DNA from 2 places in the Streptomyces sp. NPDC054956 genome. Region 2 is predicted to be linked to the other one. Evidence: riboswitches for the same ligand, from Rfam matches in the RefSeq annotation. Region 2 holds a riboswitch; the other holds the start of a gene.

Evidence for each region. Region 2 has a riboswitch for glycine ahead of gcvT (glycine cleavage system aminomethyltransferase GcvT). Riboswitches for the same ligand answer to the same signal wherever they lie in the genome.
Region 1: linked by a shared signal. The riboswitch ahead of gcvP (aminomethyl-transferring glycine dehydrogenase) and the one ahead of gcvT (glycine cleavage system aminomethyltransferase GcvT) in region 2 are both predicted to bind glycine.

The regions. Positions count from the first base shown of each region.
Region 1 covers NZ_JBSGXB010000098.1:9,299-13,502, forward strand. Annotated here, with positions in the region: gene ACWGDE_RS17615 (DNA polymerase IV) at 1-1,367, shown strand, start outside; gene ACWGDE_RS17620 (PRC-barrel domain-containing protein) at 1,381-1,746, opposite strand; glycine riboswitch at 1,866-1,964, shown strand; gene gcvP (aminomethyl-transferring glycine dehydrogenase) at 2,163-4,204, shown strand, end outside.
Region 2 covers NZ_JBSGXB010000118.1:9,747-13,950, reverse strand. Annotated here, with positions in the region: gene glyA (serine hydroxymethyltransferase) at 1-703, opposite strand, end outside; gene gcvH (glycine cleavage system protein GcvH) at 720-1,100, opposite strand; gene gcvT (glycine cleavage system aminomethyltransferase GcvT) at 1,228-2,343, opposite strand; glycine riboswitch at 2,528-2,631, opposite strand; gene ACWGDE_RS19765 (AAA family ATPase) at 2,883-3,509, shown strand; gene ACWGDE_RS19760 (enhanced serine sensitivity protein SseB) at 3,559-4,204, shown strand, end outside.

The DNA.
Region 1 (4,204 bases), on a different contig from region 2:
CGATGGCCCAGGCGCGCCGGCTCTGCCCGAACGGCGCGTGTCTGATCCCGCGCTTCAGCCTGTACCGGGCGGTCAGCGACACCGTCATGGCACTCCTGCGGGAGCTCTCCCCGCTCGTGGAGCCGCTCAGTCTCGACGAGGCGTTCGTGGACCTCGAAGCGGGCGGGGTCGCCTTCGACGCGCGGACGGCGCGGGCCGTGGGGGAGCGGCTGCGGGCCGACATCACGGCCGCGACGGGGCTCAGCGGATCGGTCGGGCTGGCCGGGTCCAAGATGCTGGCCAAGGTGGCCTCCGAGGAGGCCAAGCCGGCCGGACTGCTGCTGATCGAGGTCGGTACGGAGCGGGAGCACCTCGCGCCGATGTCCGTACGGACCCTGCCCGGGGTGGGGCCGGCCACCGGGGAGCACCTGCGGCGGGCCGGGATCACCACGGTGGGGGAGCTGGCCGCGGCCGGCGAGGACGAACTGGTCCGGATGGTCGGGCGCTCGCACGGGGTCGGGCTCTACCGGATGGCTCTGGGGCTGGACGACCGGCCGGTGGTCGCCGAGCGCGACGCGAAGTCGGTGTCGGTCGAGGACACCTTCGACGTGGACCTGCACGACCGGGTCCGGATCCGGGGCGAGGTGCAGCGGCTCGCGGACCGGTGCGTGGAGCGGCTGCGGGCCTCGGGGCACTCGGGGCGGACGATCGTGCTCAAGGTCCGGCGCTACGACTTCTCCACGCTCACCCGCTCCGAGACCCTGCGGGGGCCGACGGACGATCCGGCGGTGGTGCGGGAGGCGGCCGCGCGGCTGCTCGAGGCGGTGGACACCACGGGCGGGGTGCGGCTGCTGGGCGTGGGCGTGACGGGGCTGGCGGACTACACGCAGGAGGACCTCTTCGCCTTCGCGCAGGCCGGGGCGGACGGGGCCGTGGAGGAGGATGCCGGTTCGGCCGCGCCGGCCGGGGTGGCGGCCCGGTCCGGTGGAAGCCAAGGGGAGGGCGAGATGTCCCCCGCCCGCTCCGCCCCGGAGTCCCGCGCTTCGATCGCGGGCGGGGCCGGCAGTGCGCCCGCGGACGCTCGACCCGGTGCGGACGCACCGAGTGCCGCGGAGCCCTCCGAGGCCGTGCCCGAGCGGCGGTGGGCGGCCGGGAGCGATGTACGGCACGCGGTGCACGGCCCCGGGTGGGTCCAGGGCAGCGGGGTCGGGCGGGTGACCGTACGGTTCGAGGAGCCGGGATCGGAGCCGGGCCGGGTGCGGACGTTCCTGGTGGACGACCCCGAGCTGGAGCCGTCCGATCCGCTGCCGCTGGTGGGGGACCGGAGCGCGGGGGCCGCGGACGGCGCCGCGGCCCGGCAGGACCCGGCTGCCCGGCAGGATCCGTAGGCCCCCGGCCGTCTCAGCCCTCGTCGCCCGCCAGGCGGCCGAAGTCGCGGGTGAACTCGCTGGGGAGGGTCACGTCGAGGCCGTAGTGGTGGTACAGCTGCAGCTCCTGTTCGGGGGAGAGGTGGCGGCCGACGCCGAAGTCGGGGGCGTCCTTGATGAGGGAGCGTTCGAAGGGCACGTGCAGCGTGTCGCCCACCATCTCGCTGGGCTCCAGGGGGACGAAGGCGTCCCGGCTGAAGAGGCCGGTCCGTACGGCGGCCCATTCGGGGACGCCCGTGGCATCGTCGAGGTAGACCTCGTCGACGGTGCCGATCTTGGTTCCATTGCGGTCGAACGCCTTGCGGCCGATCAGGCTGCGCGGATCGATGTCGGTCTGCACGGTCCGGTCCCTCCATTTGGTCGCAACTCCTCCGTAATGACTACAAAAGTGCATTTCTGGAGAGGGGGCCACTCGAGGGAGGTGGTCGGATCCTCGCTGGTAGGCTGGGTTACGGCTGTTGACCCTGTGCGGGAGAGTCCTCCGAGTGAGTTCGACGGAGGCGCCGAAGGAGCAAATCCTCCCCGGAATCTCTCAGGCATACGTACCGCACGTGGTGAGGCCACTCTGGAAAGCAGGGGCGGGTACCGGGCGCGCAGTGCCGGTTCCCCTCCTCACCGACGGTGAAAGCCGGTCCTCGCGAGCGATCCTCGAGCGGCCCGGTGAAACTCTCAGGTTGTGATGACAGAGGGGGAGGCCGTCCGGGTGCCCGCGCCGAGGCACCCCTCGCAGGTCGTACGACCAGGAGGCCTCCGTACATGACCGCCAACCGCATTCCGCTCTCCCAGCTGGAGCGAGGCATCCCCTTCGAGCAGCGCCACATCGGCCCGGATGCCGAGGCGCAGGCGAAGATGCTCGCCCAGGTGGGCTACGGCTCCCTGGACGAACTCACCGCCGCCGCGGTACCGGATGTGATCAAGACCACTGCCGCGCTGAACCTGCCCGAGGCGCGGACCGAGGCCGAGGTGCTCGCCGAGCTGCGCGAGCTCGCCGACCGCAACCAGGTCCTCTCCTCCATGATCGGCCTGGGTTACTACGGCACCTTCACGCCGCCGGTGATCCTGCGCAACGTCATGGAGAACCCGGCCTGGTACACGGCGTACACGCCGTACCAGCCGGAGATCTCCCAGGGCCGCCTCGAGGCCCTGCTGAACTTCCAGACCGTCGTCGCCGAGCTGACCGGCCTGCCGACCTCCGGTGCCTCCCTGCTCGACGAGGGCACCGCGGCCGCCGAGGCCATGACCCTGGCCCGCCGCGTGGGCAAGGCCAAGGGCAACGTCTTCCTGGTGGATGCCGACGCGCTGCCGCAGACCATCGCCGTGATCGAGACCCGCGCCGAGCCGATCGGCATCGAGATCGTCGTCGCCGACCTGTCCGAGGGCATCCCGGCCGAGATCGCCGAGCGCGGCGTCTACGGCGTCCTGGTCCAGTACCCGGGCGCCTCCGGTGCCGTGCGCGACATCAAGCCGGTCATCGACCAGGCCCACGAGCTCGGCGCCATCGTCGCCGTCTCCGCCGACCTGCTCGCCCTGACCCTGCTGACCTCGCCGGGCGAGCTGGGCGCGGACATCGCGGTCGGCACCACCCAGCGCTTCGGCGTCCCGATGGGCTTCGGCGGACCGCACGCCGGCTACATGGCCGTCCAGGCCAAGCACGCCCGCTCGCTGCCCGGCCGCCTCGTCGGCGTCTCCGTGGACGCGGACGGCAACAAGGCCTACCGCCTGGCGCTGCAGACCCGTGAGCAGCACATCCGCCGCGAGAAGGCCACCAGCAACATCTGCACCGCGCAGGTGCTCCTCGCCGTCATGGCCGGCATGTACGCCGTCTACCACGGCCCGGACGGCCTGCGGACGATCGCCCGCCGCACCCACCGCTACGCCAGCCTGCTGGCCGCGGGCCTGACGGCCGGCGGGGTCGAGGTCGTGCACGGCTCGTACTTCGACACCCTCACCGTCCGGGTTCCCGGCCGGGCCGCCGAGGTCGTGGCCGCCGCCCGCGAGGGTGGAGTCAACCTCTTCCAGGTCGACGCCGACCTCGTCTCCATCGCCTGCGACGAGACGACCCTGCGTGCCGACATCGAGGCCGTCTGGGGCGCCTTCGGCGTCACCGCGGACATCGAGGCGCTGGACGGGACCACCGCCGAGGCGCTGCCCGAGGGCCTGCTGCGCTCGGACGCGTACCTGACGCACCCGGTCTTCCACCAGCACCGTTCCGAGACCGCGATGCTGCGCTACCTGCGCAAGCTCTCGGACAAGGACTACGCGCTGGACCGCGGCATGATCCCGCTGGGCTCCTGCACCATGAAGCTCAACGCGACCACCGAGATGGAGTCGGTCACCTGGCCCGAGTTCGGCCAGCTGCACCCGTTCGCCCCGGTCGAGCAGGCCGAGGGGTACCTCACGCTCATCACCGAGCTGGAGGAACGTCTCTGCGAGGTCACCGGCTACGACAAGGTCTCCATCCAGCCGAACGCCGGCTCCCAGGGTGAGCTCGCCGGCCTGCTGGCCGTGCGCGCCTACCACCGGGCGAACGGCGACGAGCAGCGCACCGTCTGCCTCATCCCGTCCTCCGCGCACGGCACCAACGCCGCCAGCGCCGTGATGGCCGGCATGAAGGTCGTCGTCGTCAAGACCGCCGACGACGGCGAGGTGGACGCGGACGACCTGCGCGCCAAGATCGAGCAGTACCGCGACGAGCTCGCCGTGCTGATGATCACCTACCCCTCCACGCACGGTGTGTTCGAGGAGCACGTCGCCGACATCTGCGCCCAGGTGCACGACGCCGGCGGCCAGGTCTACGT
Region 2 (4,204 bases):
GCGGACCGCCGAGGGTCTTGTGCGTGGTGGTGGTCACGACGTGGGCGTGCGGCACCGGGTTCGGGTGCAGACCCGCGGCGACCAGGCCGGCGAAGTGCGCCATGTCGACCATCAGGTACGCGCCGACCTCGTCCGCGATGCGGCGGAAGGCGGCGAAGTCCAGCTGGCGCGGGTAGGCGGACCAGCCCGCGACGATCAGCTGCGGCTTGGACTCCTTGGCGAGGCGCTCGACCTCGGCCATGTCGACCTCGCCGGTCTCGTCCACGTGGTACGGGACCACGTTGTAGAGCTTGCCGGAGAAGTTGATCTTCATGCCGTGGGTCAGGTGACCGCCGTGGGCCAGGTTCAGGCCCATGATCGTGTCGCCCGGCTTCAGCAGCGCGAACATCGCGGCCGCGTTGGCCTGCGCGCCCGAGTGGGGCTGCACGTTCGCGGCCTCGGCGCCGAACAGCGCCTTGATGCGGTCGATCGCGATCTGCTCGATCACGTCGACGTGCTCGCAGCCGCCGTAGTAACGGCGGCCCGGGTAGCCCTCGGCGTACTTGTTGGTCAGGACCGAGCCCTGGGCCTCCATGACGGCGACCGGAGCGAAGTTCTCCGACGCGATCATTTCCAGGGTCGACTGCTGGCGCAGGAGCTCGGCGTCGACGGCGGCGGCGACGTCCGGGTCGAGCTCGTGCAGAGGAGTGTTCAGTACAGACATCTTCGGTCCCCTGGGGTCAGTTGCCGGAGGTGAGCTTGGCGTACTCGTCGACGGAGAGCAGGTCGGCCGGCTCCTCCGTGACGCGCACCTTGAAGAGCCAGCCACCCTCGAACGGGGCCGAGTTCACCAGGGCCGGGTCGTCCACGACGTCCTGGTTGAACTCGACGACCTCACCGGTGACGGGGGAGTACAGGTCGCTGACCGACTTGGTCGACTCCAGCTCGCCACAGGTCTCGCCTGCGGTCACCGTGTCGCCGACCTCGGGAAGCTGGGCGTAGACGACGTCACCGAGCGCGTTGGCCGCGAACTCCGTGATGCCGACCGTCGAGACGCCGTCCTCGGCGACCGACAGCCACTCGTGCTCCTTGCTGTAACGCAGCTGCTGGGGGTTGCTCATGACCTGATTCTCCTGGATGCGGGGGAGTGGATACGAACGGTGGTCTTGCTTGCCGAGACGGGGCGCGGCGCGGCGGCCGTGCGGGAGACCCGTGGGGCCCGCGGATCTCCGTGCACAGCGGACAGGATTACTTCTGCCGCTTGTAGAACGGCAGAGCCACGACCTCGTACGCCTCATGCGTACCGCGAATGTCCACGCCCACGCCGGAGGTGCCGGGCGCGGCGTGCGCCGCGTCGACATAAGCCATCGCGATCGGCTTGCCCAGAGTCGGGGACGGGGCGCCGGAGGTGACCTCGCCGACGACCTGGCCGTCGAAGGTCACGGAGAAGCCGGCGCGCGGGACGCGGCGGCCCTCGGCGATCAGGCCGACCAGCTTGCGCGGCGGGTTCGTGGCGGCGCGCTCGGCGGCGGCCTCCAGGGCGGCGCGGCCGACGAAGTCGCCCTCCTTCTCGAACTTCACGACCCGGCCCAGCCCCGCGTCGAACGGGGTGAGGGAGGTGGTCAGCTCGTGCCCGTACAGCGGCATGCCCGCCTCCAGGCGCAGCGTGTCGCGGCAGGACAGACCGGCCGGGACCAGGCCGACGCCCTCGCCCGCCTTGGTCAGCGCCTGCCACAGCTCCACGGCGTGCTCGGGGGAGACGAACAGCTCGAAGCCGTCCTCGCCGGTGTAGCCCGTACGCGCGATCAGCGCGGGCACGCCCGCGACGGTGCCCGGCAGGCCGGCGTAGTACTTCAGCCCGTCCAGGTCGGCGTCGGTCAGGGAGGCGAGGATGCCGGGGGACTCGGGGCCCTGCACCGCGATCAGCGCGTACGCGTCGCGGTCGTCGCGGACCTCGGCGTCGAAGCCGGCGGCGCGCTCGGTGATCGCGTCCAGGACGACCTGGGCGTTGGAGGCGTTCGCGACGACCATGAACTCGGTCTCGCCGAGGCGGTAGACGATCAGGTCGTCGAGGATCCCGCCGTCCTCCTGGCAGATGTGCGTGTAGCGGGCACGGCCGACGCCGACGGTGGAGATGTTGCCGACCAGCGCGTAGTCCAGGACCTTGACGGCCTCCGGGCCGGTCAGGGTGATCTCGCCCATGTGGGAGAGGTCGAACAGGCCGGCCTTGGTGCGGACGGCGTTGTGCTCGTCGCGCTCGCTGCCGTACCGCAGGGGCATGTCCCAGCCCGCGAAGTCGGTCATGGTCGCACCGAGGGAACGGTGCAGCGCATCGAGGGCGGTCAGGCGGGGGGCAGTACTCATGGGTGTGGCTCCCGGGTCCCAGGGCATGACATGACGAGGAGGAGTTCCTCCCCATCTGTCATCGGAACCTGAGAGGTTCGCCGAGAGTTCCCCGCTTCCAGGGGAAGGTCTTCGACTTGCACCTTGGGTGGAGCCGTCGCCGGTGCCCTCACGGGCGGTGGCGCGGCTCGCTTTTCAGATCTGCCTCATCCACGCGGTACGGGGCCTGAGAGATTCAAGGGAGGTACTTGCTCCTTCGGCGCCCGGGCACCGCCTTGCGGCGTGCCGGGACTCTCCCGCGCGGATTCAAGCGGCCGGTATGCAGTTGGTGTCCAGATGGCGCACATCATTGCACGGCGTGCGACCGAATGGGGGAGGGGGTCCGGAAGCGGAGCGGAACCGGTGGTCCCGGATTACCGTCTCTTTACACTCAGGGGGATGGGTCCCGGTGACCCGATGCGGGGGAGGCGATCACTGTGCGGAGATTCGGAGTACTGGCGACGACGAGTACGGCCGCGGGCGCGGCGGGGGCAGCGTCCCCGGGGGCGGGCACAGGAGCCGTGACCGGGGTGCCGGCCCAACGCGGCACGGTCAGGACGGCGGCGGCCGCGCAGGCGCCCGGTCCGGTACGGGACCTGCGCGCGAGCGCGGCGGGCCCGGAGCGGCTCCACTTCGCCGAGGGGGACGTCGTGGTGGTCTCCGGACTGCCCGGCGGCGGCAAGAGCACCCTGATCAAGCGGGCCGCCCAGGGCGGGGGCATCGACTCCCAGGACGCCCGCGAGCGGTGGGAGCGCCGGATGCCGGCCGCCGTGCCGTACGCGGTGTACCGCCCGGCGGTCCGGATCGCGCACTACTGGGGGCTGTGGCGGGTGCTGCGCTCCGGAGCCTCGGCCGTCGTCCACGACTGCGGTACCCAGAGCTGGGTACGGGCCCTGCTCGCCGGGTCCGCCCGGCGGCGCGGTCGCGCGCTGCACCTGGTGCTGCTCGACACCACCCCCGAGGAGGCCCGGGCCGGGCAGGCCGCGCGGGGCCGGGGCGTGTCGGCGTACGCCTTCGCCCGGCACCGGGGAGCGGTGGCCCGGCTGCTGCGCGAGGCCGAGGCGGGCCGCCCGCCGGCGGGCTGCGCGTCGGTGACCCTGCTGGACCGCCCGGCGGCCTCGCGGCTGCGGGTGATCGGGTTCCGCTAGGCGACCGTTAATCTCTGGGCGAGACGAGGGCGAGCTGGTGGAGGCGTACATGTGGCCGGGTAACGAGCTGGAGCAGGTGCTCGGGGCGGCGCTCGGGCAGGCGGAAGCCGGCGGGCGGATCCTCGAGGTGCTCGGGCGCAGTTCCGTGTGGATCCCGCTGCCCGGCGGGGTGAACAGCCTCAGCCTGCCCACCATGGAGATCAACGGCGCCGCGTACGTCCCGGTCTACAGCTCCGAGGAGCAGTTCCGCGCCTGCGCCGGTCCCGCCATGGACTTCGCCGTCGCCCCCGCCGTGGACTTCGCCCGGGGCCTGCCCCCGCAGCTCGGCATCGCGGTCAACCCCGAGGGGGCGGTCGGGGTCCCGCTGCCCCCGCCCGCCGTCGCGGAGCTCTGCCGGGCGGGCCGCAGCCCGCTCGACGGGCCCGCCACCGGCGGCCGGGTCCGGCTCTTCGAGCCGGACTGGCAGGAGGATCCCGTCGAGTTCCTGGCCGCCGCCGGGGAGGAGTTCCGCGCCACCGGAGTCGTCGCGGCGGCCTACCGCTGCCTCGCCAGCGTCGAGGCCGGGGCGCCGGAGCTGTACATCGGTGTCCGACTGCTGGGATGGGAGCCCGACATGCGAAACGCTCCGATGGAGGCCCTCGGGCGCGCGCTCGCACGCGTTCCGGCGCCCTGGCCTGTGCAGTTGATCCTCCTGG